Regions from separate parts of the Lysinibacillus sp. NPDC094177 genome, predicted to be linked through region 1. Evidence: riboswitches for the same ligand, from Rfam matches in the RefSeq annotation. Region 1 holds a riboswitch; the other holds the start of a gene.
What was found. Region 1 has a riboswitch for FMN ahead of ACQKNC_RS13145 (ECF transporter S component). Riboswitches for the same ligand answer to the same signal wherever they lie in the genome.
Positions count from the first base shown of each region.

Region 1 (16,965 bases):
TTTAAATACAAAGGTTTCTGATGAAGTTGCCAAAGTTGTGTTAGGAGAAAAAAAACGTTTTATCGGATCAGCAAATGTCTTAGGTAGTATGCATCAAGGAGCCTATGACCCAATTTTGAATAGCCAAGGGGATGTTATCGGAGTATGGGCAACCGCAGTTCCAACCGCTCCTTATATAAGCATTGCCACAAAGTCTGCACTGGAAAATGTAGCGATTTCCTTAGGAATCGCCATATTAATAATTGTTGGAATTAGTTGGTTTTTACAGCGACAAATCATCACTCCTATCAATATTTTAAGTACAAACGCCAAAGAGTTAGCAAATTTAAATTTAAATGTAAAGTTATTAAACCCTAAAGGTAAAGATGAGATTGCTGTTTTAGCAAATGCCTTTAGTGATATGAAAAATCGTTTAACAGAGACGATGACAATCGTAGCTGGTAGCGCCAACCAAATAGCTAACTCATCGCACTCATTAGCAGAATCATCACACCAAACAAGTGAAGCTTCTAACCAAATTGCACTTACGATGAATGAAATTGCAGTTGGCACTACGACTCAATCTGATCAGGCTGAACAAATAGTGTCAATGATGCAAAAAACAATTGAAGAAGTATCGAGTAGTTTACAAAAGGCTGAGAACACTTTAAATAATGCTATAGAATCGACCCATATCGCACGCAAAGGTGAAGAGGCAATTAATGAGGCTATCAAGCATTTAAGCGACGTCACGCAAACAGTGTCTTACGCAACAGATTCTATCCAAAAACTCGGTAAACGCTCCGAGGAAATTGGTGGCATTATTACCGTTATTACCGGTATTGCAGAGCAAACAAATCTACTGGCTCTCAATGCAGCCATCGAAGCAGCACGGGCAGGAGAGCAAGGAAAAGGGTTTGCCGTTGTTGCATCAGAGGTACGCCAGCTAGCTGAACAATCAAGTTTAGCATCAGGACAAATTACAAATCTCATTAATGATATTCAGGCTGAAACCTCCGTGACAGTTCGCACGATGGAAAGTAATCTGCTAGCAGTAGAGGAACAAGTAACAATTATCAATAAAGGAGGAACTGCTTTAAAGGAAATTGTTGAAAAAGTCGAAGAAACAGAAAAAGGCGTTGAGCAAATGAAGGCTGCATTTACACATGTAAACAACAACTCCCTAGGTGTTCAACAAGCCATTCAAGATATTTCCCGTATCATTGAAGACTCCGCAGCAGCAACAGAGGAGATTGCCGCAACATCAGAAGAACAATATGCAACCGTTGCAGAAATTACACAAAGTTCAGATGAATTAGCATCAGTCGCTGATAAATTACAAAATGAAGTCAATAAATTCAAGTTTTAATTTCTAAAGGATTTTCTAATACGAAAAAGAAAATGGAGGCGCTATAGTATGAATCAGAAGAAAATTGCGATGGATATTGACACAAAGGCTGATTATATTTTGATTGCGTTTACTGGCGATTTAGAATATGGGATGATTGAAGAGATAAAAAAAGAGCTTCAATCATTAAACTTGGAAACAAAGCTTGGATACATTATCGATACGCAAAAAGTTACAAATATTGATAGTACTGGCTTTGGCATGATCGTCAATTTCGCAAAGAAAGTATCTGTAAAAGAAAAGAAAATCGCCATTATTGTCGTCGATGATTTTATTCGCAACTTGTTCGCTATTTCGCAAGTCGATAAAGTATTCCCTATGACTAAAAGCGAAGAGCAGGCAAGACAGATCATTAAAGAAGGCTGGTTTGGCGAACTATCGCTTAGCGAATATTAATGCTATTGTTGCCCCCATCATTCCATTTTACCATGCGTAATTGTGGCTGTCGCTTTGCTTTCGCACAGATAAATTGCTACACCCAATGAAAAGGAATCACATCAGTGTCCATCTCACCACCTTCAGAGGTGGGAGTGTGCTACTGAACGAAGATAAAAAAAGTAGGTTGCATTCCCGTAAAACGGAACACAACCTACTCTTTTTAATATTGTAAAAGCATGTTTACTAACACAACAATAATCACCAAAGGTACTACTATTAACATCAATAGTCGATATGTTGAATAGAACCCCTGCCCCATATGACTTCCTATTAACAATTCCCTCTTCACAAATTCTTTATCAACTACATGCGCAATAAAGATCGCAATCAATAAGTTGCCCAACGGAAGCATTAAATTAGAAACTAAAAAGTCAGTTGCATCAAAAATTGTTTTTCCAAAGATCGATACGTCCGCTAACGTGCTTGATGAAAGCGCTGCTGGGATTGCGGCAATAAAGACTACTACACCTAGTAGCATTGTCAATGTAGAACGAGACATACGCCCCTTCTCAATAAATGCAGCTACAATAATTTCATATAAACTAAAGGAAGAAGTTAGCGTTGCAAATAAAAATAATAATAAAAACATCGCTAAGAACACTTCACCAAATGGCATTTGACTAAATGCTGTTGGAAGTACCATAAATAATAAGCCCGGTCCAGATGCTGGTTCTAAATTAAAAGCAAATACAACAGGGAAAATTGCTAATCCTGCCAAAAACGATACAAGCACAGTAAGTATAACAACGGAGCCTGCAGAATTCGGTAAGCTTACATCCTTCTTTAAATAAGAGCTATACGTCACTAGACAAGAAAATCCAACCGCTAAGCCAAAGAAGGACTGCCCTAACGCTTCTAATATAGATTTCCCAGTTATATTGGAAAAGTCAGGCCACAAGAAGAATTTAACTCCCTCCATTGCCCCATCTAATGTTAAGGCTCGCACAACAAGCACAATAAACATAATGAATAATAAAGGCATCATCCACTTACTTGCCTTCTCTATACCATTTTGCACACCAAGTGAAATGACTAGTACATTTACTAGCGTAAATAACCCCAAACCTAGTAATGTAATCCAGGGTGTTCCTACAATCTTTCCAAATAGTTCACTAGGGTCATTGCCAGGATCAATAACAGCCCCAGTCACGCCAAGGCCACTATATATAAAAATCCAACCTCCTACAACACTGTAAAAAGTTAATAATAAAAAACAACCGAGCACGCCCATACGTCCAACCCAAGCCCAGCCTGTTTTCGTAGGCGCAATTTTTTTATAGGCAGTCACAGCCTCAGACTGTGTACCGCGACCTAAAACATATTCTGATAATAGCATCGGTAAACCAATCAACAATGTAAATAGGACAAAAATAAGGAAAAACGCTCCCCCACCACTTTGTCCTGTAACATACGGGAGCTTCCAAATTGCCCCTAGCCCGATCGCAGCTCCTGCCGACGCTAAAATAAAGCCTAGTTTACTAGACCACTGACTCTTTTTTTCGCTCATCTCTTCAAACTCCTCTAACATACTAAACTCTTCCTTATTCTACATTAAAATACTAAGCTCGACTAGATTAATTCTATCGATCACTTTGATTATCCAATTCGGCATTTCTTTCCGTCGCTCTGGCTTTTCTATCCTTCGCTTTGACTTTTCTATCAGTCGCTTTGTCAGTTCTTTCCTTCACTTTGACTCAAATCCTATCCTATCCTATCCTATCCTATCCTATCCTATCCTATCCTTTACTAGTTCTGCTCGTCTAACCTATCCGTTTCATATAAAAAAACCTCGAGCACTTAACAGCTCGAGGTTTCATTTCAATTATTTTGTAAATACATAGAACGCTGATTATTAATCCATTTACGCATTGTTGTGAATAGTAACGCCATGATGATAGTAATTAAAATACCTTTCACAATGTTAAATGGCAAGATACCAGCTATGATCATTTTATATAGTGAATCACCTACAACAGGCTCCATACCTAAAAAGTAAGTGTACATAGGTAAAAATATTGCATAGTTAAGAATGCTCATTCCTACTGCCATTATGATTGTTCCAGCAGCTAATCCTCCGATAAGACCTTTAACTGTTTTGAAGCGATTAAAAACAAAGCTTACTGGTAGAATAAATAAAATACCTGTTACAAAGTTCGCAATATGTCCTACCGGTACTCCTGTTGGCGTACCTGAGAAAATCCAGTCTAACACATTTTTAAATAATTCTACTAAAATACCGGCTACAGGCCCCATTGTGATTGCTGCAAGTAGTGCTGGCATATCACTGAAGTCTACTTCCAAAAACGCTGGGAATGGCGGAATAGGGAAATTAAAAAGCATTAATAAAAACGAAATACTGCTCAGCATGCCAATCGTAATAAACGATTGAAGTTTAACATTTTTCTTCATAGTAAACTCTCTCCTCTTTGCTGATTCAATCTCGCAAGAAGAAAGGTTACGACCTAATCAAGTATTATCATGAAAAAACCCCTATGCAAAAAAGCATAAGGGAGAATAGGCATGATTAAAAAACGCCATTAATTAACTATTTTTGAGCATATGCTGTGTGAATCCACATCAAAAAAACGCTCGTACATAGCTAAATTCATAACAATGAATGACGATCGTACCTCCATCTTCTCCCATCCAGACTTTAACTGTCGGCCTTGGAATTGCACCAAGTCAGCCATGCAAAAAATAATTTGCACAGGTCGCGGGCTAAAGAGTATTTAGTAAATCATTCGAGCTAATGTGTCTAAAATGAAATATTAGCGATTTACAACTCTATTACCGCCGGTCGGGATTTTCACCCTGCCCCGAAGATGAATCAATATTTTTTTGTTTCATAGCCTTACTATAAAGAATTATTAGGGAAAAGTAAATAGCTTTGCTTAAAAAATCCCGATTAAACTTGTATGTTTTACAGATTCTCGCTAATAGCCTTTTCTCCATCCCCACTGATTACTCTACCCGTCAATAAACTGACAAGAGCATTCACGCACATACAGCGGCGAGAATGCTCAAAAAATTTACTTATTAATTTCTGTTCATCCATTTGTTGAAGATTAGCGTCATGCTATTTATGGCATATATCGTTTATTGGCTCCCACAGGCTTTGGCAAGAAATTTTTAAAATCAAATCCCTCCCAGCTCTCCTGTACAACATTGTCTAGCCGTATTTGTTTATCAAAGCTTGCAGCAGTAAGCATCATAGCTTCAATCATTTGAGTTGCTCGAACAGCATCCATTGTCGTTAAATCAAGTGGCTCATCAAATGTAACAATAACGCCTTCTGCTACCTCTTTCACAGTGTATGTTATATTTTCCGGTACGACTGAAACGTATATATCATCATTTTTATTTCGCATAACGGTAAGAGCTTCTGTTACAGTGGAAAAAGTTTTGCGGGAATCGGGTGATAAATATTCAGACCCATTATCATCTTTATATAAATAATAATTAAAATGATTTGAGTTTGTTAATTCCATAATCTTACTAGGCTCTTCTTGCTTGGAAAACTCGTATGCTGTACCATCTGGATTTTCAAACTCAATATCTTTATACTCTGAGTCTGAGAATGTATCTTGTAAAGTTCCTAAATATTCGCCAGTATCTTTAGAAGCGACATCATAGTCATTTTTCTTTGGCAATACATGAACTAGTTTATCGCCCTTCTCCTTCAATTCGCCTTTATACGGATGATAGTTAGTAAAACCATTAGCTTTCTCATCAATTTGCGGCGCATACTTTTCATACATTTGTAATGTCGTAGGCTTTTTCTTCCCAAAATCAGTAGCAACTCGTTCATTTGGAATGATATATGTCATCGGTACACTTTCCTTATCACGATTTGCCAAACCAATATGGAACACCACTGCATCTGTTAAATCTTCCTCATAAACGGATGATCGTAGAGACATGATCCGTTTATGTTCTGCTACTATATTGGACTCCATAAGATTATCATGGTTGATAGAGCTTTTTGCTGCACGATTATCCTGTATTGTTGAATATTGAGAAGTTTCAGGAGCATTAGCCTGATCCATCTTCACATCATTGTTTTTCATGAACATGGTGCCTGTAAGCACTGTTAAAGCGAAAACAGCTGCAACACTCATAAAGATTGGCCATTTACGAACTTTCTTCTTTAGTATCGCTGTCTCGGTACTTTTTTGTTGCTCATGCGATGTTATTTCATCATCTAATGGTTGTTGTATAGCTTCTTGAAGATGGACATTATCCTGCAAGCGAGCATCTGCCAATAATCGATTTAATATTTCCTCTTTCGAACGGCGGTCAGAAAGCTTAGGGGCATTATTCAATACATGTTCAAATTGGTCATCATCAAATTGATTATGTGTCACTGCCGTTTCGCCTCCTGTTCTCTAACCTGTTGTAGCTGTTGCCTTAAAAATTTAATGGCACGATGCTGAGTGGTTTTTACCTTCGCTTCTGTCCAATCTAGTATTTGCGCTGTTTCTGCAATCGATAAATCTTGAAAGTATCGCATAATAATGACCATTTTTTGGTCACCTGTACAGTGTTCAAGTGCTGATTGTACTTGCATAAATTCATCACTGGCCTGCAACATGTCTTCCGGTGATGGTGTGGTTGAATGTAGCTGTTCCGTTTCCCAATCAAAAAAATCAAGTGAATGTTTTTGACGTACAGCCTGCTTTCTAAAATGATCAATAGCGACATTTTTAGCAATAGCAAAAAGCCATGTCTTTTCGCTACTATTTCCTGCGAACTGATCATATGAGCGTAATACGCGAACATAAACCTCGTGCGCTAAATCCTCAGCAAGTGTACGGTTTTTTACTAAATAAATAAGAAACTGGAACACGTCTTGATGATATGCATCGTATAACCGATGGAACACGGAGTCATTCAAAGCACTCCACCCCCGTTCTATTATATTTGTCGTCTAAATGTTCTCAGAAGTTACAGCCAATTAATACCATTTCAATAGTGATGATATTAATCGAATGGTAAATAAAACGTGAAGGTAGTCCCCTCTTTCAGTACACTATCTACCATAATATTTCCTGAATGTGCCTTGACAATATTTCTAGCAATAGCTAACCCTAGTCCAGTTCCGCCTTTAGAACGAGTACGTGCCTTATCTGCTTTATAGAAACGTTCAAAGACATATGGTAAGTCCTCTTGTGGAATACCATGCCCTGTATCTTGGACAGATATTTTGGCAAAGGTTGGCTCCTGCTCAACCTTCACTGTTACAGATCCTTCATCAGTATGACGGAGAGCATTATCAACTAAATTCGTTAATACTTGTTCAATCCGATCCTCATCTATACTAATCGTAGCTTCGGCATTAAATTCACTGTCAAATATCAGACGAACATGCTTCTCTTTTGCAACCTGTGCAAATTTTTGAGTAATACGTTCAAATGTTGAATTGATTGGGAGTTCATCCTTGTAAAGCGTCATATGCCCCGATTCCATACGCGCAAGGTCTAATAAATCTGTTACGAGGCGTCCCATACGCTTCGATTCATCATAAATAATTTTTGTAATCTCATTACGTTCTTCTTGATCCTGAATAAAATCATCATCCATTAGGGCCTCTGAATAACCTTGGAGCATCGAAATCGGCGTTCGTAGCTCATGAGACACATTGGCAATAAAGTCTGAGCGTAGTTTTTCTAGGCGATGCTGCTCAGTCATATCACGAATAACTGCAACCGCTCCACGTATCGATTCTTCACTATAAAGAGGGCTAATCGTAAACGTATAGTAACTTCCATCCATCTCAATTTCTTCTTCAAGCTTATCCTCAAACATCAGTACATGATCGAGCATATGATAAAGCTCTGGCGGAATTGGCTTCGCACTTTGTGAACCTTTATTGACAAACCATTTTTGCATTAAACGGTCCGCGGGCGGATTACTTAATAATATTGTACGATCACGATTAAACGTAATAACTGCGTCTGTCATGGATGTTAAAATATTTGAAAGCTGTTCATTTTCTTGATTGATCACTTCTAGATTGTGTTTCAATTGACGTCCCATTTGATTAAAAGCAACAGCAAGCTGGCCGATTTCATCATTTTGCGTAGTCGGCATCTTCGCTTCAAAATTCCCTTTAGAAATTTCAAATGCCAACTCACGCATTTTACGTAATGGTGACGTAATACGCGATGAAAGGAAAAACGCAAAAAATGTCGTTAGTACAAAGGCAATGAACGCAGATAAAAAGACAACTTTCGTCGTCTCTTTTGATGTTTTATGCAGTGCATCTGGACTTTGATAAATAAAAACAGCCCCGTGCACTGTATTTTCCACATTTAGCGGGAAACCTAGCACAACATACGATTCCATTTTTTCTTCGTCTGTAGAAGACGGCATCAGCATTTCCTTAATAATCGGTTTATCTGATTGAAAAACTTCTTGGAACGATTTATTAGCTAAAATCATATTCTGGATTTCTTTTTTATTTACACCTTCCTGCAAAGCAAAAGAAACTCTGTCATGGTTAATAGCAATTAGCGCATTCGTACTTTCGGGTAAAATATCTTTTAATAATTCCGACGTCGACTCTGCTGTTTTTTTATCATCTACTATACTTGCAACGGTTGCTGCTGTTTGACGCAAAGAGCTTTCTGCTTGCTGCATATGGTAATTCTGAAGAAACTCAAGCATTAAAACCGTGAAAACAAATAATACAAATGAAACGAGAAGCAATATGGTTACCCATAGCTTCCCGACAACACTATTCCATATTCTATTCATTGACAACCTCAAATTTGTAGCCAACGCCCCATACAGTAACGATCATCTTCGCTGCGTTTTCAGAGACACGGTTGAGCTTTTCACGTAAACGTTTTACATGTGTGTCAACTGTACGTAAATCGCCAAAGAAATCATAATGCCAAACTTCTTTTAGTAATTGTTCACGGTCAAATACTTTGTCTGGTGATTTCGCTAGGAAATAAAGCAATTCATACTCTTTAGGCGTTAAATTTACTTCGATCCCCTCTGCTGTTACACGGTGAGCATCATGATCGATCATTAAATGTTGAAATACAACTAAATCTTTTGAAGAAGAAGCATTTGTCGAAGGCGAGAAGGCTTGAGAACGACGTAATATAGCCTTCACACGTAACACAACCTCACGAGGACTAAATGGTTTTACAATATAATCATCTGCTCCAAGCTCAAAGCCTTGTACACGATTCGCTTCCTCGCCTTTTGCAGTTAATAAAATAATCGGTGTTGCTGCTCGTTCACGGATTTCCGCACATACTTCAAGTCCATCTTTTTCAGGCATCATAATGTCTAGTAAAATACAGTGATACTCTTTTTCTAAAGATTTTTCGATCGCTTGTTCACCATTTTCTGCTTCGTCAACAAGGTACCCTTCTCGCTCTAAATACATTTTCAATAAGCGTCGAATACGATCCTCGTCATCTACTACTAATACTGAAATATTTTCTGACACTTTAACGATCCCTCTCTTCTAATCTTTCTCTACCCTCTATTGTACATGGTACAGTACATATTGAAAAGAAAAGAAAGCCTTCTTGCCACAGCAAGAAGGCCTTTCTTTCTAATACTAGCGACGTAAAAATCTCATATGTGCTATAAATCTCAGCAGGTGTTTGGACATCCGCTGAAAAGTAACTTAAATTCGCATTCAGCTCACCACCAATAAAGGTGGGAGACTTCTGTACCTGTCGCTACGCTTTCGATACAGAAAATAATTGTAGCTGACACTTTGCTTTCGCTACATAAACAATTGCTGAAAGAAGTTAATCAGTTTTTATCAAATCAGTTTAAGCTGAAGCGTATGAGTGTAAACCTGCAAGGATCAAGTTAACAGCAATTAAGTTAAATAATATAATTCCGAAACCAATTAATGCTAACCATGCAGATTTTTCACCTTCCCAGCCTTTTGATAAACGTAAGTGTAGGAATGCTGCATAGAATAACCATGTAATAAGTGCCCACACTTCCTTCGGATCCCATCCCCAGAAACGACTCCACGCAAGTTGTGCCCAAATCATTGCAAAGATTAAAGCCCCTAACGTAAATACTGGGAAGCCAATTATCACTGAACGATAACCAATTTCATCCACTAATTGTAAATTCACTCGTTTGACAAAAGGTTGGAAAATCTCACTAATTCGACGTCGTGCAATTAATCGAATTAATAAGTACAAAACAGATCCTACTAATAATGACCACACAACTGTTGTTAATTTCTTCGCATTAATGAGTGCAGGCATTTCTACTAACGGAGACATGCCATGTTCTTCCACTGCCTTATATTCATTCATGCCAAATAGCGGAGGCATTTGGTAGGTAATTTGACGTTCATTACCCTCTTTATCAGCATAAGTATATGTTGAATCGTAATCCATCATTTTAAAAACTGATGTAGCAACCACGAAACCAACGACTACCACAAGGAAGAACATTACCGCTTCTAACCAGAAACGTTGTTTAGAAGGCTTCTTTAAATCAACTACTTTTAATAAATAAATTAGTCCTGCTACTGCACTAATTGCTAAAATTGATTGACCTAAAGCAGCTGTAATAACGTGAATTGTTAACCAGTAACTTTGTAAAGACGGCACTAAAGGACTAACCTCGGTCGGGAACATCGCCGCATAAGCAATTATTAATATCGCCACAGGTAATGCTATTAAGCCTAGAGCAGTCACGCGATAAATAAAATAAATTAAAACGAATGCCCCAACAACGAACATACCGAACGCAGTCGTAAATTCAAACATATTACTAACTGGTGCATGGCCTGAATAAATCCAACGAGTAATAAAATAACCAAGCTGCGCAAGTAGACCGATAATTGTTACAACAATTGCAGCCTTGCCCCATTTTTCGGTATTTTTACCTGTTGCATTCGATTGCTTTATCGAACCACCAAATAATAAAGTTGCAACTAGGTAGGCAATGAATGCTACAAATAATAGGTTTCCACTTATGTCAATCAAACTCATAAGGTGTTGTCACCTTCCTTTTCTTTAGTGCCTCGCTTAGTGGATTTCTTGTCATCTTCAGGCTTATCTACCTGATCTATATATGGTGGTAGACCAGCAAAAGTAGTGACTGTATCTAAATCCTTTTTCATACTAAACATATTTTTATTCACATGGGCAGCCATCAACACTTGACCATCCGGCTCCACCTGTAACCATAAACGTCGGTGGTTCCAATACGAGCCAATTACTACACCAATCATGAAAATAATACCGCCTACAAATAAAATTGGTATCGTACTGTCCTTACGAATTGTAAAGTTTGATGAATTACGCATCTCTGCTCCTGCGAATTTCATTCTATATTTGTTTTCACCAAGTGGTTCAAGTGGCGGCTTCCTAATTTCTACAAAGCTTACTTCACCTTTTGGAGTTTCTGGTGTTGTCATTTTAAATAAAAATGCTGGATTATTTGGTATTGATGATTTTGTCTGTGGTTCACCATTATCAAAGCCAGCAAAATCTGGTGTATAAACAAGAATCTGTACTGAGGAACCATTTCCTAAATCATATTCTTTTTTAGGATTCGTTAAATCAATTTGAATTTGACCAAGTGAATCTTCTTCATTTGCTTTATTCACTAAATTAAAATTCATCTGTCTCAATTCGTTAAGACGATAATTCATTTGATACAGCGCAAAACCGTTTTCTTTTAACGGATGATTAACACGAATAGAGTAATCTCTTAATTTTTCAAGATTGTCTAAATCTCCAGGAAGGGCTCCCTCAGGTTGTTTGTATAATGTGACGTCTGTTTGATAATTTTTCGCCATAGCATTTACACCTTGGTTCATTTGCTCGTTCTGGGGCTTATTACCATGGGTTTCCAAAATAAATTTATTATTTTTAATAAAATAGCCGTCCATACCTGGTATAGCTCGTGTCTCACCTTCACGTATCCAAATCGTCTCATCCACATAAAAACCAGGTAATAAGCGCAACATAACACCTGCTAAAAAGATAATGAGACCGACATGATTTATGTATGGGCCGTACCGAGCAAAACGACCGCGCTCTGCTAGAAGTGCACTTCCATCACGACGAACATGATATTTTAATTCAGTCATTTTTTGCTCAACTTTATCTAGCGTTTCATCAGGGTTTGACACTTGTCCTTCCGCAACGATACGTTGACGCTTCATAAAACTTTCATGACGTTTAACTCGTTGATTTTTTAGAGACTTATGCAATGGTAAACCACGGTCTAAACTCGCAACAATAATAGATATCGCAAGCATACCCACTAAAATTTGGAACCACCAAGTGTTATACAAATGAGAAAGTCCTAAATTATTATAGAGTTTGCCCAACACACCATACACTTTCTCATAATACTCTGCTTTACTAGGTTCCGGGGCATTAACATAAATCGCTTGCGGTAGTATTGTTCCAATTGACGCTGCGACCAACGTAATAATAATGAGGGCAATCCCCACTTTTACATTCGAGAAGAAATTCCAAATTTTATCGATGACTGTTTTATTATACGTTTTTGAACGAATCGCCGTTCCGTCGTAGCGCATATCAACAACTTTTGTTTGTTTACCTTCCTCTGTTAAAGGACGACCACATTTCTCACAAAGCTTCGTGCCGTATGGGTTACTATGACCACAAGCACAAATGATGTTTTCCATAGTCATTTTCTCCTTATTTTGGCTTCACTAATTCCATATACGATGCAATATTTTCCTCCGTCATTTCACCAGTAGTAATCTTGACTACTTTACCATCTGGATCAATAAGGACAGTTGCTGGTAAATTACCTACATTGTAGGCAGTCATAACACTTTTCGTTTTGTCAATAACTACAGGGAACGTTAATTCGTGTCTATCGACAAAATTCTGTACTTCAAAATCTGTTTGTGCAATATTGACCGCCAATGTTTGTACACCCTGATCTTTATAAACTTTATACTGACGGTCCATTGCAGGCATTTCCTTCTCACAAGGCTTACAAAAAGTACCCCAGAAGTTCAAAAACACTCCCTGTCCTTTATAATCAGACAGCTTATGTTTCTCACCGTTTAAATCTACTAACGTGAAGTCTGGTGCTTTAGAGCCAACTGCTATTAACTCTACTTTATCCTTTGTCGCTGTTCCGTATACCGTGTAACCAATTGCTAATACTAAAACTGCCAAAATTACGGTACGAATGACGAGACGTTTTTTCTTTTTCTCCAAGTTAATAACCCCCTATCAATGATGGCTTTGAGTAACTCCAATTGACGCTAAGCTTTCATACAAACACTCATATGTATAGTTTTTCACCGTATAATTTACAACATTTATGTTTGTCAAATTTTATATTTGTCATTCACTTATGCGTCAAACACCGCCTGATAAATGATGGAACCGATTTCATCAGAATAAACTAATCTAGGTATACCATTCCCACCTATTATAGCAAAATGAAACACAAACGCTTAGCTAATAATTATGAATGATTTATGAACGATTACACTAATAAGAAAGTGAATACATTACTATTACACATAGAAGTATTTCACTTTCTTTTAAAAAAATGCTTATTTATCCGATTTTTCCTGTCTCCGCTAACACGCGCAATTGCTTCACTTCATGCTTTGATAATTCACGATATTCCCCCGGCGCTAGTCCAAATAAATCTAAAAAGGCAAAGCGTTCACGTTTTAGTTTAACAACAGGAGTACCGATTGCATCGAACATGCGACGCACTTGACGATTTCGCCCTTCGTGAATAGTAATTTCACAGATTGCCTTACCTGCTTTTTCATCAAATGAAGTCATACTAACTTTTGCTGGAGCTGTTTTGCCATCTTCAAGCTTAATTCCTCGTTGAAGCTGTTTTAAACCTTCAATCGTTGGAACACCCTTAACACGAGCAATGTATGTTTTGTCGATTTTAAACTTCGGATGTGTCAGCATATAAGAGAATTCACCATCATTTGTTAATAGCAATAAGCCCGATGTATCATAATCGAGACGGCCAACTGGGAAAATTCGTTGCGGAATATGCTTAAACAAATCTGTGACAGTTTTACGTCCTTTGTCGTCTGTTACAGCCGATATCGTACCACGTGGTTTATATAGTAAATAATAAACTTTATCCTCTTTCTCCAGCTTCACGCCTTCTACTTCTATCGTATCTGAGTTGGAAACCTTTGTCCCTAACTCACGCACTACGACTCCGTTCACTTTTACTTTACCTTCTACAATCAATTGTTCCGCCTTACGCCTAGACGCCACACCAGCATAGGCAATGACCTTTTGTAATCTTTCCATTCTTTCACCTCTAGTTTTCATTCACCTTGGTTTAGAAACCAAACTTTAAACCTCATTCGCACTTTATGAATAAGGTTATTTTTCCCGCTAATCTGTGAAAATTATGTCATACTTTTATACATTATTAAAGAAAAACTAATTATGCATAAGTAATTAAATTATTTGAAATAGTTTTTATCAACTAGTTTCTGGATAATTTGCACTTGAATTTTAAGAATCACCACCATTACATGGGATTGATTTCCATTCCGACTAGAGGTGTCCGATGAGCCGCTTGAGCCAGCATTTGTTTTTTGCGCGAAAGCGCAGCGGCAGCAGCAGATGTTTTTTGTGCGAAAGCGCAGCGGCAGCAGCAGATGTTTTTTGTGCGAAAGCGCAGCGGCAGCAACAGATGTTTTTTGCGCGAAAGCGTAGTGTTAACGTAGCAGAGCATGGCGGTCTTAGTATAATTCCTATATTTCAGTAGTTGTTTGGACATCTACTGTATGGAACCGCATCTGCATTCATCTCACCACTTTTAGAGGTAGGAGTCTTCTACTGAATGAAGATAAATGGCATACGTTTTAACAAATGTCACCCCAACATTTGGCGATAATCAAATTTATCCATACCCTCTTATTATTTTTAATGAAATAGCAATCACATTTAAAAATTTTCAATAAAACAGAAAAAAGGCCACCATTTTCGGCAGCCTTTCAAAATTACTCATTTTCACTATATTTATTTTCGATTTTAAGTCCATAGTTACTTAATTCTTCATTAATAAATTGCTTAGCGCTTGATAACTTTCCTGTTAAAGATTGTTCAATTGTTGCACCATCTTGTAATGTAAAAATCAATTTATCTGGTGAACTCACACCATTTTTTTCTACAATAGTCTGTTCAACTTTCACAATATCTTCCCAGCTTGTAAAATCCTCTTGCAAACTAAAAAAATGATTCATATGAAATCCTTTTGTATCAATATATTGATAGTTATTAATACATAAAAATATCAATGCACCAGCAATTACAAACGATGTTACCACGATTCCTCGTTGAATATTCTTCCTTTTTTTTGTTTTAGGAGTCACTAAAAAATTGACTAATAACGTGACTGCTAGCATGATTAATACTACCATCATCAGAATATATGCTGTAAAAAAAGGATCAAAAAAGTAGTAATCTTTAGGTCGATAGAGCAACTCTTGAATAGGATATAAAAAGATAACGGGAGCAATAAAGCTTGACAAGAATAAAATTATTATAAACCCTATTTGATATTGCTTACTCTTTGATTCTTTGGTCATAAATACCCCCCTACAAATATTAGAAAATTCAATTAAATGTCACCATAATTAATTTTACCAAATTTTTTATCACTTGTTAAATAAAACTAATTTATTCACACAGCTCGATAGGAACTGGCGTCGTCTACAATCGTTATCCTGCATGTGTGTCAAAAACAAAAAAATCAGCGTATCGCTTTTAACGATCCGCTGATTCAACTTTTACTGGCACTGCATAAATACGCTCTTCGCCGATAAAGATGGATAGTACACCTTCCTTACGTTTTCTGGAAACATGCAAAACTTGTCTTACACTTTCTTTTTCTTCTTTATTTAACTGTAAAAGAATTGGTTCCTCTAAACGAATGGAAAGATTTTTATTGACTTTATATTTACCTTTTTTCACTACAGTCTCAAGACTGTAATCTTGCCAAACCTTGTTGGCTAAACCCCGATGTACATTCCAGTCATCGGATTCATTCAAAGTGACGACAATACAGGTTTGCCCGTCCTTTTGGAAGGCAGTTGCAAGGGTACGACCAGCCACCTTTGTAAAACCTGTTTTTCCGGCAAATGCTGAACCTTTTGCTGATTTTAATGCATTAACAGGTTGTTGTGTCTCATCGCCTATTTCGACTGCAACCCCTGACCCTTCTCGTAATAAACGATGCTTATTTTCCCATAACATCCCGTTTTCAGTATTGGCACGAAATAGAACTGTAGAGGCAATCTTCTTGAAAGTTTTATTTTGAAGAGCAATTCTCAACATTTCAGCAGTATCTCTCGCTGACGATAAATGCTCATCATGGTGCAAGCCAGACGGGTTCATAAATACTGTATTTGTGAGACCAGCAACAACAGCCCGCTCATTCATTAACTTTACAAATCCTTCTACCGATCCACCAGCATGCTCTGCTAAAGCGGTTGCTGCGTCATTCCCTGAGCGAAGCATCAAACCATATAACAGAGTTTCTACTGTAACTGTTTCACCCGCCTGCAAGTAAATTGACGAGCCCTCAGCCGTTGCAGCTCTCGGTGAAATAACCACTTCATCTTGAAGATTGCTATTTTCAATAGCAACAAGTGCTGTCCAAATTTTTGTTAAGCTAGCAATTGGTAACCGTACATCACTATTTGATTCAAATAAAACACGGCCCGTATCCCCATCTAAGACAGCATATCCGCTACCTCCTCGTGCTAAACTGGTTTGTGGAAGCATTAACATTACCACGACTATCATTAACAATACTAAACGTACTAACCGAAGCAACGAGCCACTCCTTATTATAAGTAATAGGAAAATATAGATTATATTTATGCTTCAAACAAAGCATTATACCTTTAATTCACACCTTGCTCATTTACTTTACTCCACTAAAGGTTTCTTGGAATTTAGTCATAAATAAATCTGTTTCTTGCTCTGTTTCAACTAGCTCATCTTCAGGTAAAGGCGGCATTTCTTCTATATTATTTAAACCAAAGTAATTTAAGAATTCTTTTGTTGTACCATATAAGATTGCACGCCCAGTTCCTTCTGAACGGCCAACTTCCTTAATTAACCCTCTAGCAGCGAGCGTTTGTATTG
Region 1 is NZ_JBNNTW010000007.1:35,273-52,237, reverse strand. It holds gene ACQKNC_RS13160 (methyl-accepting chemotaxis protein) at 1-1,348, shown strand, start outside; gene ACQKNC_RS13155 (STAS domain-containing protein) at 1,397-1,783, shown strand; gene ACQKNC_RS13150 (sodium-dependent transporter) at 1,986-3,332, opposite strand; gene ACQKNC_RS13145 (ECF transporter S component) at 3,644-4,234, opposite strand; FMN riboswitch at 4,456-4,653, opposite strand; gene ACQKNC_RS13140 (RNA polymerase subunit sigma) at 4,906-6,189, opposite strand; gene sigX (RNA polymerase sigma factor SigX) at 6,186-6,719, opposite strand; gene ACQKNC_RS13130 (ATP-binding protein) at 6,806-8,581, opposite strand; gene ACQKNC_RS13125 (response regulator transcription factor) at 8,574-9,290, opposite strand; gene ccsB (c-type cytochrome biogenesis protein CcsB) at 9,625-10,812, opposite strand; gene resB (cytochrome c biogenesis protein ResB) at 10,809-12,485, opposite strand; gene resA (thiol-disulfide oxidoreductase ResA) at 12,499-13,032, opposite strand; gene ACQKNC_RS13105 (pseudouridine synthase) at 13,381-14,112, opposite strand; gene ACQKNC_RS13100 (hypothetical protein) at 14,814-15,401, opposite strand; gene ACQKNC_RS13095 (D-alanyl-D-alanine carboxypeptidase family protein) at 15,580-16,650, opposite strand; gene scpB (SMC-Scp complex subunit ScpB) at 16,742-16,965, opposite strand, start outside.

Region 2 (16,965 bases), on a different contig from region 1:
AATAATCATGTGATACACTTCACAAATGCAGAATTTTCCGAATTATTTGGTATACTTAAGAAAAGGAGGGAAAAATATGATTAAACAATCAGTTATTGAAAATGTACTTGAAGCTGCCCTTTCTACAGGTGGCGATTTTTCCGAAGTTTTCATCGAGGATAAGTTCGTTAATGAATTAACATTACAAAGTGGAAAAATTGAACAAAGTATTTCAGGGCGTGACTTTGGCATTGGTATACGCATTTTTTCCGGTCTTCAGAGTATCTACACATACACAAACGATTTTTCAGAGGAGGGCTTACTAGCAGCAGCAAAACGAGCAGCACTTGCCATTAAAGGAGGTACTACTGGAACGATTCAACCTCTAAAAAAAGAAATTATAACGCCAATTCATAACATTATCATTCTACCAAACAGTGTAGAGCATACTAGAAAAGCAACGATCATGCGGCAGGCTAATGACATTGCTAGAAATTATGATGAACGCATCAGTCAAGTTAGAGTTCGTTATCTTGACGAAGAGCAACATGTTTTAATTGCCAACTCAGAAGGAAAATTTGTAGAAGATACGCGTATTCATAGTCGACTTGCCATCCAAGCAACTGCCTCCGAGGGCAAAGAAATGCAAACGGGCTTCTATGGTCCTGGCGCACATGCGGGCTTTGAATTTATTGAAAATCTAAATCTAGAACACTATGCTGGTGAAGCTGCACGTATTGCGGTCACTATGCTTCATGCCGATGAATGTCCTAGCGGTAAATTCCCAGTCATCATTGATAATGAATTTGGTGGTGTTATATTTCACGAGGCTTGTGGTCACGGACTTGAAGCTACAGCCGTCGCGAAAAACAATTCCGTTTTTGCAAACCGTATTGGTGAAAAAGTTGCCCCTGATATTGTTACATATATTGATGATGGCACACTTCCAAACGAATGGGGTTCTCTTAACATTGATGATGAAGGGGAAAAAACGCAAAAAAACATCTTAATTGAAAATGGTATTTTAAAAGGTTACATGATTGATAAATTTAATGCACGCCGTATGAATGCTGAACCAACTGGATCTTCACGACGCCAATCCTATCGTTTCAATCCAACATCTCGTATGACGAACACATATATCGCTCCAGGCACATCTACTCCTGAAGAAATTATTGCATCTACCGAATATGGTATTTATGCGAAATATATGGGTGGTGGGCAAGTAAATCCATCGACTAGTGACTACAACTTCGCGGTAATGGAAGCTTATATTGTTAAGGATGGAAAAATCGATCGTCCAGTACGTGGTGCAACACTTATAGGAAACGGAGCAAAAACATTGCAGCTAGTTGATCGGGTTGGTAATAATCTTGCGCACGGAGCTGGCATGTGCGGATCAATTAGTGGTAGTCTTCCCGTCAATGTAGGCCAGCCGATGATTCGTGTTAGTGAAATGACAGTTGGAGGAACAAAGGGGGAATAATTCATGAACATTGTTGAATATCAAGAAAAACTATTAAATAAGGCGATAGAGGCGGGTTTTAAAGAGGCAGAAGTTTATTATGAACGAAAAAACTCTTTTCAGTGCATGCTTTACGAAGGGCAGATTGATAGCTATGAAACGTCTGAGGATGGAGGGCTAAGTCTACGTGGGCTGCACAACGGAAAAATGGGTTACGCCTATACAGAGAAATTAGACAATGATTCTATTTCCTTTTTAATCAACAGTGCAAAAGAAAATGCAGACATTCTAGATGAAGATGAGGGCATAGATATTTTTGAAGGCAGTAATGAATACACGCCATATGAATTTTACAATGAAGAATTAGAGACTATTGGGATTCCTGAAAAAATAGAGCTACTTCGTTTAATTGAACAAAAAATTCGTGCGTACGATACGCGCATTGTAACGCTTGATTATTGTTTACTTCAAGAATATAGTACTGAACGTTCATTAGCGAATAGTAAAAACCTTTCCTTATCACATAAGGAGAACGGCTTAGTCATCTTCCTTTCCACAGTAGTCAAAGTAGGTGAGGAACTAAAAACGGGTAGTTATTTGAAAATGACACGCGATTTTCATTCTCTCAATGCTGATGAAATTGCAAAAGCAGCTGCAGAGGAAGCTCTTGCGAATCTAGGTGAAAAGTCGATTCCATCTGGAAAATATCCAATTATCCTACGCTCTGATGCGACAGCTTCTTTACTAAGTACTTTTATGCCTATTCTGTCAGCTGAAAATGCACAAAAGGATCAATCTTTATTAAAAGGGAAAGTCGGACAAAAAGTGGCGTCAGATGCTTTTACATTATTGAATGCCCCATTCCATCCTGAAGCTTTGTCTGGAGCAAGCTTTGACTGTGAAGGTGTTGCAACAAAGGAGCAGTCCATAATTTTAGATGGAACACTGCAAACACTATTACACAATCGAAAAACGGCAAAAAAGGAAGGCTGCGAAACAAGTGGGCATGCACATAAAAACTCATACAAAGGCACTTTATCAATCGCACCTCAAAATTTATATATTTCACCAGGTAAGCGATCGCAGGAGGAGTTAATTGCCTCAGTCTCTGAAGGAGTACTTATTACTGAATTATCTGGCCTTCACTCCGGTACGAATACAGTTTCTGGTGATTTCTCAGTCGCGGCAAAAGGTTTCCATATTCAAGATGGCAAAATTGCATCACCAGTAAAACAAATGACAATAGCCGGGAACTTCTTTGAGTTCTTAAATAATATCGAAGAAATTAGCTCCGAACTTTTCTTCTTGCCAGATGGATATGGCTCCGCCTCCCTCCTTGTGAAAGAATTATCTGTAACAGTAGAATAAAGCGGAAGCGGATTTATTGAGTGATGCTTCAAATGTTCAGTCACTGCCCCCCTTGTCGCGGACTTAATGCAAACTAATTTTCAGCAGGATTACGGGGCTTAATAAATAATATACAATCAAAAAAGCAAGTCTCCTTTTAATGGCTACTTGCTTTTCTACTTTAATTTATTTTGTCAAATCAATTTTTTTATTTAATAAATAAATAGTTATACCGCCAACAGTCATAGACAGCAATTCTCCAACTCCTACTGTAAACCATGTCGCCCAAAACGGAAGATCATAGAGAATTGTTAATTGTCCTGCAACGGTGAACATTGATATTGAAAAAATCAATGCAGTTATAACCATTTTCACAATAACATTTGTTATATTTTTCGTTACTCTTCGACAAAGAATTAGAACGAGAAATGTCGCAATTCCACCAATGGGTACATCTAATATCCACGTTGGTGACATGAAATTAGCGAGTACTACTCCTAGAGTCACGGCTAACACATAGCGCTTGTTGTACAATGCCAGATAATTGAACATCTCCGACAAACGTAGTTGTACAGCCCCAAAACTAATGACTGACAATAAAACAGTTACAGCCACATATAAAGCTGCAACAAGTGCCGTCTTTGTAAGTTCAGTTACAGAAGTACGGCTTGAATTTTTTACAATAGATGTATTCAATTTTATTCTCCTTTGTAAAATAGCACATCCGCTATTTTAGTAATAACTACGGCCAAAGGAAGAGAGCTTTTCACCCTATCTGAAGTGCCGCAGTGCAAGCTAAATTTTGCTTACTTGCGTATTATAGCAAAAAAATTTATTATTGAACAATATTATTTAGTAAGCCATCCGCCATCAATCGGTATAATTGAACCATGTATATAATCAGCTGATTGACTAGCCAAATAAAGTGTTAAACTCGCCACTTCACTTGGTTGAGCCCACCGTCCTGCAGGCGTTTCATTGGCGACCCATTTTGCGATTTCTCCATCACCTTCAAAATCTGCCTTGTTCATCGGTGTTTGAATGGCTCCAGGTGCAATGGCATTGGCACGAATTCCTTCACGACAATAATCTAAGTCTAACTGCTTTGTATAGCCTACAATCGCATGTTTAGACGCTGTATACGCCGCCCCGCCACCGCCAGCAACAAGCCCTGCAATTGACGCCATATTAACGATTATGCCTGATTTTCGTTTTACCATATGGGGCAATATCGTATTTGTCACAAAAAAAGTACCTTTTACATTGGTATTCATAATTTTATCCCAAAGCGCTTCATCTGTATCGAGTGTTTTTGCAAAGCCATCTAAAATGCCTGCGGTATTTAATAAAATATCTACCTGCTTAAATATTGAAATCGCAGCTTCAAATGCTTGCTCTACATCGTCCTTATTGCATACACTACCTACCCTATAGGCAAATTGTTCAGGATATTGGTGATGTAGATTTACTAAACCGTACTCATCTAAATCAAATCCGAATACACTCGCCCCATTTTCTAAAAATGCAATAGCTTGGGCATGTCCAATTCCTGAAGAAGCCCCCGTTACAAATATTGTTTTACCCTTATATTCTTCAAACGTCATTGATCTCTCTCCTTAAAAAACAAAGAAACCACCTCATTTGAGATGGCTCTTCCGATTAATTGACAATTATCCAATCTTCCGCTAATAAATCACAGACTGTCGGTGTGAACATAGTATAGCCCTCACCACGTACATTAATTAAAAAATAAGGATTCAAAGTCTCGCCATCATGTTCGCTTTGTCCAACAAGCTTCACATACAATTCGGCACCACCCCAATTTTTACGAATTACTTTCTCTCCGGCTTTTAAGCGTGGTAATATCTCTTCAAACGTCATTTAAATTCATCCCTTTATTTACATTCTTTATCGGATTAGTATACTGGAATTCTTAAATGTTTACAACCTGATATAAGTACTGCTAAGATAACTAGCCCTCAAGCAAACGCATTAGAGTCCACGATGATTGTATAAGTATAGCGTTGGCCATTTAAAACTCCCAAAATTCAAGCAATTGTCCAGCTTAACATTGACATTTCAAGCCTTCTGTAATTTTCTCTACACGTAAACTATTAATCCATCTTCTTCTTCATTTGTACTTGCCCAGTTTTCACTTCTAGTCCATTCTCCATTAAATAGCTAGTGGCTGGATTGCTTGCTAAAAAGTTAACTGTAGCCAGATTTACTTTGTGATTTGCAATGCTTGCGATAAAGTGTGGTATATTTTCTACATTGCTATTCTGCAATAGCTCTAATTGATAAAGTACTATGTGGTCGATGGCTCCATCCTTACCCCATACGGTTCTATATAACATATAGCCAATCGCTTCATTATTCTCATTGTAAAAAACTTTAGCTTCTCCTTGCTTGTTGCTTTGCCAGCTACATTGCCAAGGAACATCCTCCTGATAAAAAGATAAATGTGATAGCTGCTCTGGCCGAATAGTTTCCACATAAATTGCGTTTTGCTCCTCTACTTTTGCTTCATATTCGCCACTTAAAAATAGCAATTGATTTGTAATTGTATAACCATATTTCTCATATAGCGCAATGGCTATTTTATTTTCTTTTATAGCTTCAAGTGTTGCAACTTCCACATTCTCTCTTTCATAAATGGCGATTGTTTCTTCCATTAAAGCACGAGAAACTCCTTTACCGCGATAGTCTGGAGAAATGCCCGTTCCACCATTCCAAGAGGTTTTCTTACCATCTATTTGTCTAAAGCCATTTAATACAATGCCTACAGGATTATTCTGATCAAATGCGACTATTGAAAGCTCTGGCGATAGTCCTTCACCAACAATTCGGTTTAAAAACTTTTCTTCATTCATTTCTATTTGTACAAAATACCCCTCAAAGCCTTTATTCCAAGTTTTTAAAGTTTCCTCTAAAGTGCACTGTGAGACTGTTTTTATTTCCATGTTTTTCTCCCATCCCTTGCTTAATTAGAGTTACTACCTAAAAGTGGTAGATCTTCTAAAGTTAGTTTTTTTATTATTTCATACCCATTTCCAGGACCTTTTGGTTTCACAATAACCATTCCCATATTAGAAATATTCCCTAATCCAACACCTTCGGGAAAGCTATGGGCAATGATCACTTGATTCGTACCCTGCGGTGGCTTTCTTTCTAACACTGATTGGAGATTTGATAATATATTTGTTTTTTCATCGATAGGAACATTCCCACCCAATTTATAAATTTCATAACCAATTGGGTCAATTTGGATATAGGCATAAGGAAATGCAAGCTGTGCCGTTTGAAACGTACGACAAAAAGGACTTGCGACAATCGGTGAACTAATCGGAATTTGTAAATAGCGAAGTATTTGTCCAAAATAAATTGCCTCCCTTCGCCCAACTTCAGACAAATTTCTTTGAGTATAACAATCTTGAAAATTTAAATATGGCTGATCCACGCCTTCAGTTGATTTACCATGCCTTGCATACAAAACAAATCCACCCTTTTTCAATAAATCGAGGATTGTTTTATCCAATTATTCCATCTCCTCCTAATAGAGTACCATTTTGATTATTAGTAATATATGAAATGAATTGCTCAAAAAATGTAAAAGGAAAGTTGAATCATCTTTTCGCATAGTGAAGCAGCTAATTTAGCTGGTAAACTCCTCTACTTCGTCGCTAAAACTCCCCATTCCGCCGCTAAACTCCTCTACTTCGCCGGTAGCGGATTTTGGTTTCTCGCTTTCACATATAAAAAACATTGTTGCTAAAGTTTCTTTTTATCACTGCCAGAAAATACATGCTATGTGAAGTGGTTGTTTTGTCGGAGGGCCAAGCTTTAATTAACACGATAGTTTATCCTCGAAAAAACTTCCTACAATTTTCTGTAGGAAGTTTAGAAATTTTACTTTATTGGAATAGTTACTATTGCGGTTGTCTCTAAATGTTTTGATGAATCGATAGAAATTTGACCTTCGTACTTATTGACAATTTCATTTACAATAAACAAGCCCTGCCCTCTTATTTTACCGCTCTCTGGTTTTTTAGTGGAAAATCCTTGCTTGAATATTTGCCCCGCCTCTACAATATTTGGCCCAGAATTTGTAACCTTAAATTCATATTGCGTGTCATCTGCTTTACAGCGAATTGTTATTTTTCGTTGCTCTTCCGGCAATTCATTTGCCGCATCAATAGCATTATCTATTAAATTCGACAAGATTTTGATTAAATCCGTCGTTTTAATTTTATTAAATGCATCCTCTGAGACTGTGAAATCCATATCAATATTATGATTTTGTGCCGTTAGTTTTTTCGTTTGTAATAATATAGACAAGCCCGGATGATCAATATTTACTTTGAGGGACTTAATAGCCTGAACCTCTTTGGACAGTGAAGATAAATATTGTTTGGCCTGTTCAGGTTTGTTTAATTGCAGAAATCCATGCAATACTTGTATATGATTTGTGAAATCATGTCTTAAAGAGGATACGGAAGTGATTAAAGTTTTAATTTCTGCTTGATATGTATCTTCTGTCGCTCCAACTTCCTTCGCCACTTCTTTTTGATACCATCTCTGTAAAAAGAAAAAAGAGCCTATTACGAGTAAAATGAGTACACCATTAAAAATAAAGATAAAAAGATTGTCTTCGATCACTTTTCCCTTGATGCCATTTAATGTTTCTGCACTAATATCAATGCCTAGGTATGCAATGATCTTTCCTGTTTTATCCTTTATCGGCGCACCAACAGATAAGTAGGCACCGTGTACAGAATCTGGTATTACTTCTGTTACATATGTTTCTCCTTTATAGGCTTTTTGCACTTGCTTTTCAGGTACTGTACAGTCCTCTCCGATATCGAAGCCTTTAGTCAAATCACCTGGTAATCCCATAATCATTGCTTTAGATACCTTTGGGTTATCAACTTTTAAAGTATAAACAAATAAAGCACCTAGTTTTACTCTTGCATCATTTAAGTAGCTTCTTAATTCCCAATAATAATCGTTTTTCTCGGGGTTATCTAAAAATTGTTTGTACGCCTCTACATCAATTGAAGATGCAATAGAAATAGCCGCTTCCAGACTTTGGTTCGCTATTGACTCCTCTACTGTCTTTTTCATTTTTATATAAGATGTAAAGATGTTTAAACTTGTAAACAATACTAATAAGATAGTTGATAGTATTAAAATTAATTTTATTTTTCGTGTTTTCATAAAACCTGGTACTTCCTCATCTATAGAAATGAATATTGCCTTAATTTAGTTGGGCTTGGCTTTCGCATCAAATACAAAAATTGTTAGTCGAGGTTGATATCATGTCATACTTTCTACTAGGGAAACAATTTCATTTCATATCCAACAATCCTATTATACTATAGTAAACTTCTTTTTTTTAGGTTGTTTAAAATTCATCATTAACTAATAATTCATTGTCACAAGATATTTCAGAGCGATTTGGACGGCAATGACTATCTACTTACCTGCTATAAGTTAATCTTAAAAGCACCGTTTCAATTCATTTGGGAAAATACATACGATAAAGGATTCTTCGCCTCTCTAAATAAAAATATTCGTTCTTATCTTATCATCACAAAAGAGTTTTGGCTATCACCAAGCCTATCTTTACCTCCACTACTGTTTGAGCTATTTCCTTCCTATACTTGAAATTGGAGTCGTCTATAAGGTACTGATAAAATTTAATTCTAAAACGATTTATATTTTTCGAGTGAGATATTGTACAAGTCACACCCAATAGTTTAATAATCCTTCTCTAGAAAGAAAACAAAAAAAGGAGAACAGCATTTTGTCATTACATGCCTCTCTCCTTATTATATATTGTTTATTCTATTCCTGCTTCGTTGTGTGGATAAATCCGACCTGTTAACCTTTTTGGAAGCGTTAGCGCTTCATCCAAATAATCTTTAAAAGAAATTATTATCGGTTCTGCATCCTCTCCTATTCCAACGATAACTTCTAGAAGCTTTGGCGAATAAATTACGGTATGTAGTGTGCCAAAGTATTCTTTATAGTGTTTAAAAAATAGCGGAGAATTTCCATTATTAAAATGTCTGTAAGTAGCCATTGTAGTCAAATTCTTTTCTACCAAGCTATTTAAAAAATGCTTTCGATTAACGGACCCTTGAATATTTTTCTTATTTTTCTCTTTCATACTAGTTGCTTCAAAATGATTCGTACAAATTAATGGATTTCCACATTTTTCTTCAAGCTTCTGTGGAGAAGCTTCTACTACTATAGATTGACCGCTTTGATCTGTCATTGAGTAATTGTAGCAATAACCATGTGGTAGCTCTCTGATTAGTTTAAGTGCTTCTTCAATATTTTTACATTGCTCTAATAATATTCGGACAATCGTTGAAGCGATAAAGCCCTCATCATGGTACTCACTATTAACAAAATGCAGACCGACAACTAACCCAAATTCATTCATTCCATCAAGTCTACCGATAATTTGTTGGCTAAATCCAACACTTGCGTATCCATTCATTGGATTAGAAAATACAAGTCTGGCATCATACAATGTAGGACTAAAATCATAGTTTCTTATGTATTTGCCATTTTGCACAAAAGATGTACAGCCCATTTCTGGAAAGGTAATATTATAGCCACTATACATTTTAATTACAGAATCCAGCGTTTGAGCCAACCCAACAGCCAATCCTTCCATTTCTTGTATAAGGCTAGGGCAATGGAATTGTAGTAGTTGTTTTGCCATTTGGACATTTGTTTTATTTGTTAAGTTCGGAAATCCATTCTGATGTGAATGTGACCGTAGCACTTTACTTTGTTGAAGTCCAATTTGATAGTAGCTGCCTCTTACATCAATAACTTCTACGATTAATTCTTCATAAGATCTCATTGCTATTCTCTCCTTACCTAATGTTATAGATTTTCTATTATTCATCGTAAAGCTTCAAGTTAATAAAAGGTCAAGTAAAATATAAAAAGACCAGGCTTATATAAACCTGATCTCTTCATTCTAAGTATTTATTTTTTCCTACTCGATGTCCTTGTCTCATCCTGTACATCTAAAAATTTCGGACGCTTACGATAACTTGCAGAAGATAAGCGAACTAAAGATCCTTTAATGTTCTGCCAATCTAAATCTGCTCCCATGTTTAAGTACGGAATACCTAATACTCTTATATTTGCAGTATAAAGAAGTATGAAAAATACCGAACTAAAGAATCCAAATAACCCAAAAAAGGCAGATGCTAAAATGATGATGATCCTGAGAATACTCATTGCTGTTACAATAGATTGATTGACGAGTGTAAAGGCTGCAATACTTGAAGTAGCTATTACTACAATCATGGACGGGCTCGTAACACCCGATTTAATCGCTGCATCCCCAATAATTAATCCCCCGACAACACTCATGGACCCACTGATAACACTGGGTAGATGGATATTTGCTTCTCGAAATAATTCAAACATAAAAAGCATCATTAATGTTTCAAGAATAGTTGGAAATGGAAGACCTGTCCTTGACTCAACAACTGTTGCCAATAGGATGAATGGCAATTGCTCTTGATGATAGGTAGTAAGTGCAAGCCAAAAACCTGGTAAAAGTACACTTATTAAGATAGCCACTATTCGGAGTAAACGCTCCATGGAGCTCACAATAATTGGATACTCGTTATCCTCACCGGATTTAAAAAGTAACATTGAGTTACTAGGTGTAATAACTACATACGATACACCATCAACTATGATAATAATGCGCCCTCCGCTTAAAGCTTGTACAGCAAAATCAGGACGTCCAGTATAATCATGTCTAGGTAGAATCTTTCCACCCCGCTCAATTCTTTCCATCAATAAATCTCCACTAAATATAATATCCGCATCAATTCTCTGCAGTTGTAATTTTATTTTCTCAAGCATCTTTTGATTTACGACATCTTCTAAATAAAGTACAGCTACGGTTGTTTTGGATCGTTTACCAAGTTCATACGTCTCAACACTTAATGAATTAGTAGGTAATCGCTTGCGTAATAAAGCAATATTGATAAAAACATCCTCAATAAAATCATCTTTCGGACCTTTGACTACCAATTCAAGGGTCGTTTCTTTAGGCTCCCGATTCGGTTTTTTAGCGATATAACTTGAATACAGCAAATTCATATCTTCAAAATACAGTAAAACATGTCCTTTATAGACTCTCGTCATGGCCTCATCTTTACTTGTAATTCTCTGAAGATGGGGAATGTGTAAATTATTTTCTATATGTTGCTCTAATTCATCCGATGTTTCAGTAAATAATGATTGAACTCGTTGTACAATAACGGTCTGTAGTAAACGTTCATCAATCATCGCTTCACATTTTATCAAATGTACTTTATGTTGCTGAAAGAAATACTCCTGAAATACCACATCAGCAGAACGTTGAAATAGTGACTTCAAAGATTTCAAATTTAACTCTTGTTCCATTGAAGAAATATCCCTCATCTCCTACTGAGCCAGCTCCAGATTAGTACATTTATGATAAATACACTTACGGATATTTTCCCCATAGTTTTTAAAAATATTCAAGAATACTTGATGTTTAGAATGCTACCTCTGAATAATTCACCTATGAAATTTCCATACTATATCCAGATAGATTTATCCAATCATCTTCTTTAAATTTGCCATTTCAATAGCAGACATTGCCGCATCATAGCCTTTATTCCCTGACTTAGTCCCAGCTCGCTCAATTGCTTGTTCAATATTTTCAGTAGTAACAATGCCAAAAATAACAGGTACATTTGTAGTTAGTGACACATTTGCAATTCCTTTAGCTGATTCATTACATACATAATCATAATGTGTTGTTGAGCCACGAATCACAGTACCTAATCCAATAATTGCATCATAATTCTTTGTTTCAGCTAACTGTTTCGCGATGAATGGAACTTCAAATGCACCAGGAACCCATGCTACATCAATAGAGTTCTCATCCACACCATGACGCTTTAAACCATCTAATGCACCATCTAATAATTTGCTTGTAATAAATTCGTTGAAACGACCAACTACTACAGCTATTTTTAAATTCGTACCAATTAATTGTGCTTCAAATGTTTTACCCATTTTTCTTTTCTCCTTTTTTATGGCTAATCACCATAATGTGTGGTTGATTTCCGTTCCGACTGGGCGCTTTCCTGGAGGCGTCCAGCCCACACTCCAATCAACTTTATATATGGCATACGTTTTAACGAAAATCATCCACAACTTTTGGTTATAAGCCTTTTTTAGATAGTCATTGTGTTTTTTTCCATTATTTGTTGACGACGATATGTTGCCAATGCTTCAATTGAAATCATTTTTAAATGATGATGCTCTGCATATTTAACAAGGTCATTAAAACGTAGCATTTCGCCATTGTCTCCCATAATCTCACAAATAATGCCCGCAGGAATACTATGACAAAGCTTTGCCAAATCAATTGTAGCTTCTGTATGTCCTCTACGTTCTAATACACCATTTTCCTTTGCTATTAGTGGGAATACATGGCCTGGTCTACGAAAATCCGTAGCTTTTGCCTGTGGCTCTAACATTTTTTGTATAGTCATTGCCCGTTCAAAGGCGCTAATTCCAGTTGTTGTGTCTACATGATCTATACTAACGGTAAATGCCGTTTGATGATTATCTGTATTAATACTAACCATAGGCTTTAATGCTAATTTTTGTGCTAGCTGCTGTGAAATCGGCGTACATATAAGACCTCTTCCATAGGTCGCCATGAAGTTAATCGTTTCTGGGGTCATAAATTCCGCAAGTGCGAGTAAGTCCCCTTCGTTTTCTCGATCCTCATCATCTACTACAATAATCATCTTACCTTGTTTTAAATCCTCTATTGCTTCTTCGATTGAATGTAGCAATATCTCCACCTCCTGTTCGTAAATTTTGGTTAAAAGCCGTTTTGTGCTAAGAAGTCTCTTGTAACAGTCGGTGGTTCCTGTCCATGCTTAAGTTGATGCAAAATGTATTTTCCAACTAAATCGGTTTCTACATTTACGTGATCACCAATCTTCTTCTTACCTAAAATGGTTTCCTTGTAAGTGTGGGGTATCAGGGATACTGTTACACCGTTTTTCTCGACATGAAAGAGTGTTAAACTCGTTCCGTCAATGGTGATGGAGCCCTTTGGTATACAGTAGCTCGTTAACTCCGTTGATAGTTCAATATCAATATAGACTGCATTTGCTAATGGCCGCTTGCGCAATATTTTTCCTACTCCGTCTACATGTCCGGATACAAAATGACCTCCGAAACGTCCATTAGCTGACATAGCGCGCTCTAAATTTACAGGATCTCCAACTGCGAGCTGCTGCAAATTTGTTGCTCTCACTGTTTCAGGCATGACATCCATCGTTAGCTCTTGTTCATTAAAATGTATCACTGTTAAACAAACACCATTGACCGCTATACTGTCCCCGAGCTTTATATCCTCTACCATTTTCTTTGAAAGTACGGTAATTTCCATACTTTCTCTATCGCTTTGCATGGTTTTAATGGTACCAATATCCTCAACAATTCCTGTAAACATTTTTTCACCTACTTTCATTTACTTCATAATTTCTGTTCAAACAAAAAACCCCTTAAATTAAAGGGGTTTGGGAGTTCATTTACATAAGACGTCAACAAATAAACCTCATGGATACACAATTTTTCCATAGGCTGTCATCTCATCGTTCTTCTCCCATCCAGACTGTCACTGTCGGTTTTGGATTTGCACCAAATCAGCTTACGCTCACGGACTTTGAATTCCTTCATCACCGCCGATTGGGAATTTCACCCTACCCCGAAGAACTATTGCTATTCAATTTTTTAGCCAAATAAAACAAAAACTACTTCCCAACTAAACGATGGGAAGTAGTTAACATAAAAGCATACTCAAACAAACCTTTTAAACTCAAGCGAATTTAAAAAGCTCACACTTCTACCCTTCTCCCATCCAGACTATAACTGTCGGTTTTGGATTTGCACCAAATCAGCTTGCGCTCACGGACTTTGAATTTCTTCATCACCGCCGATTGGGAATTTCACCCTACCCTGAAGGATATTTTTATTTAGCTATTTCTTACGATAACACTATTTCATTTTATTATCCAGATAATTCTTAATAAAAATTTTTTCAATATTTTATTTCACATTCGTAAGTTGGTGCTGTTTCAGCTTTTCATTTTCGCTACATAATTGAAGATAAAAACAGTCCCCACCTATGGTCATTAATAAAGACCAAAGGCGGGACTGTTCCAAAGACAATAAAATTATACAGTTAAACTACCGTCAACAGAGACAACAGCACCAGCCATGAAGCTTGCTTTATCTGAAGCTAAGAATAGGACCGCTTCTGCTACTTCTTCTGGTTCACCATGGCGTCCCATACGTACACGTGACATTTCTTCTGGTACGTATCCTGTTTTTTCAAGTGTCTCACCAACACTTTGAAATAATGGTGTAACGATACCACCTGGACACACAGCATTAATACGAATGCCTTTATTTGCATACTCGATCGCAACGCCTTTCGTTAAACCGATTACTGCATGCTTACTTGCGGAATATACAGCGATACTGTGTTCTGGACGAATACCTGCCGATGAAGCAGTATTAATAATCGACCCTTTACCCTGCTTTTCCATTACTGGAATAACATATTTCATGCCAAGAAAAATGCCTTTTACATTGATATCCATAAGACGATCGTATTCTTCCATTTCAACCGATGTAAATGGTGCGAACTTTTGAATAATGCCTGCGTTATTGAAGAATACATCGATACGGCCATATGTGTCTACGGCTTGTTGTACATAATTCTGAACATCTTCTACTTTGGAAACATCCGCTTTAACGAAAATCCCCTCACCACCATTTTGTTGAATTAGTTTAAGAGTCTCTTCTCCAGTTTTCTCGTTAAAATCAACTAACACGACTTTATAGCCATTTTCAGCAAATTTAAGACTAGTTGCTCTACCAATTCCACTACCTGATCCTGTAATAACTGCAATTCGATTTTTATTTGTCATATTAACTTCCTCTTTTCGCTTTTATATTTTATTACGTAATCACAAATATTTTCTCAATCGGTGGTCCTCTTTGCCTTTCCATGCTTATGGCCCTTAGTTCAATTTCATTTTCATGTAATCGTCGTAATTACCGTTAGTTATACTCATGCCAGTTGAGGAAAGCTCCAGCATTTTGTGTGATAGCTTATTAAGAAAATATCGATCATGTGAAATAAAGAAAAGTGTTCCCTCATAATTCAAAAGAGCCTGTTCTAATACTTCTTTACTAAATAAATCAAGGTGATTAGTTGGCTCGTCCATAATAAGCACGTTTGCTTTTTGCATTACGAGTTTCGATAAAGCTACTCGTGCCCTCTCACCTCCACTGAGGGTAGATATCTTTTTAAAGACATCTTCACCAGTAAATAAGAAATTCCCTAAAACTGTACGAACTCTCGCTTCTTCAATGTGTGGGAAAATACTCCAGACCTCATGTAAAATGGTGTTATTTGGGTGTAAGTTCGATTGCTCTTGATCGTAGTAACCTACCGTCACACCGTTACCCCAAGTGATAACACCACTATCTGGACTAATCTCCTTTAACAACGTCTTTATTAGTGTTGATTTTCCAACACCATTCGGACCAATTAATGCAACCTTATCACCACGCTTTAGCTGAAAATTAATATTTTTTAATAGCGGTTGTTGCCCGCATTCTACCTTAAAGGAAACCGATAAATCTCGTACCTTTAACACTTCCTTATGAGAGTTTTTTTCCAATAAAAACCCCATCTGTGTATGTTTTAAATCCTTTAGAGGTTTCTCAATTCGTTCTATTCTCTCAAGCTGTTTTCTTTTGTTTTTTGCACTTTTAGAAGAAGTAGCCATAGTAATATTGCGTTGTATATAGTCCTCCATTTTCGAAATTTTTTGCTGTTGCAGGATATATTTTTTTTCAAGTAAGTGGCGAGTTTTTTCTTTACTTTCTACATATTTGGAGTAATTCCCAACATATTTCCTGACTTCTGTTCGATCTATCTCATAAATACCATTAACAAGTGCATCTAAAAAATATCGATCATGCGAAATGAGAAGAATGGAACCTCGGTATGAGCGTAAATACGCTTCAAGCCAATTTAATGTTGTTAAGTCCAAATGATTCGTCGGTTCATCTAGCATTAGTAAATCTGGCTGTTCCAATAAAATTTTCGCTAATGCAAGTCGAGTTCTTTGTCCACCACTTAGCTGATGAATAGGGGTATTTTTGGACGTACTTTCAAAGCCCATACCATTAAGAATACTGTTAATTTTAGCTTCCATTTCATAGCCACCATGCTGCATAAACCACTCTGATTTTATTGCATATCGATCCATAATTTTTTCAAATTTTTCAGGATTGTCTATGACCGTCGGTTCGCTCATCTCCTTTTCAAGCTCTCGAAGTTCTTTTTCAACCTCAAGAAGGTCAGGTAACGCTTCTAACATTTCTGCCCAAATTGTATTGTCTAGCTTCAACCCACTGTCTTGACGCAAATAACCAATTTTAATACCTTTTCCGATGTAGACCTCTCCATTATCATAAGGAAGGTCTCCCGCAATTATCTTTAGTAATGTTGATTTACCAGCACCATTAACACCAATGAGGCCAATTTTATCTCCTCGCTCAATTTTCATCGTTATATTTGAGAGAACTGGATCTCCCGAATAGCTTTTACTAATTCCATTTAATTGAAGTATCATTTGTTTAATCTCCTTATAGATTTTGACCATCTCTTTTGCAAAGCTAAAAACGCTTAACAGATGAATGGACATATAAGGTTACACATCTCTTTTCACTCCTTTCAAACAAAAAAAAGACGCCGAAAGAACGGCGCCTCAAAAGTGCGAAAAAAACCCTACAAGCAAGGGAAAGATTTCTTATAACTCACAATGGAACATAAAAAAGCGCCGTACAGAACCGGCGCCACAATGCGTAATTATATTTATACAAGTTCATCTAAATTGAATGACTACAATTGTTAAAATAAGAAGGCAAAAGCTTCCGGAATCTGTTTTCGATATGAAATTTGCTTAAAAAAGGGCAGACTTCTCCCTTTGACAGCAAATCTCCAAGAAGCATGTAAGATTTTACCTCTTTTTCCACTAAGCCTTTTGCGAATA
Region 2 is NZ_JBNNTW010000004.1:238,501-255,465, forward strand. It holds gene ACQKNC_RS09225 (TldD/PmbA family protein) at 77-1,465, shown strand; gene ACQKNC_RS09230 (TldD/PmbA family protein) at 1,469-2,812, shown strand; gene ACQKNC_RS09235 (QueT transporter family protein) at 2,978-3,487, opposite strand; gene ACQKNC_RS09240 (3-oxoacyl-ACP reductase) at 3,640-4,395, opposite strand; gene ACQKNC_RS09245 (DUF2829 domain-containing protein) at 4,451-4,672, opposite strand; gene ACQKNC_RS09250 (GNAT family N-acetyltransferase) at 4,906-5,754, opposite strand; gene ACQKNC_RS09255 (histidine phosphatase family protein) at 5,775-6,329, opposite strand; gene ACQKNC_RS09260 (Spo0B domain-containing protein) at 6,701-8,008, opposite strand; gene ACQKNC_RS09265 (C45 family autoproteolytic acyltransferase/hydolase) at 8,634-9,671, opposite strand; gene ACQKNC_RS09270 (spore germination protein) at 9,800-11,242, opposite strand; gene ribH (6,7-dimethyl-8-ribityllumazine synthase) at 11,417-11,884, opposite strand; partial or broken gene ribB (3,4-dihydroxy-2-butanone-4-phosphate synthase) at 12,082-12,675, opposite strand; gene ribE (riboflavin synthase) at 12,705-13,343, opposite strand; FMN riboswitch at 13,485-13,610, opposite strand; FMN riboswitch at 13,736-13,861, opposite strand; gene ACQKNC_RS09290 (SDR family NAD(P)-dependent oxidoreductase) at 14,068-14,826, opposite strand; gene ACQKNC_RS09295 (ABC-F family ATP-binding cassette domain-containing protein) at 14,920-16,545, opposite strand; gene ACQKNC_RS09300 (hypothetical protein) at 16,802-16,965, opposite strand, start outside.
Region 2: it holds a riboswitch for FMN, as region 1 does, so the genes downstream of both, ribE (riboflavin synthase) here and ACQKNC_RS13145 (ECF transporter S component) in region 1, are expected to answer to the same signal.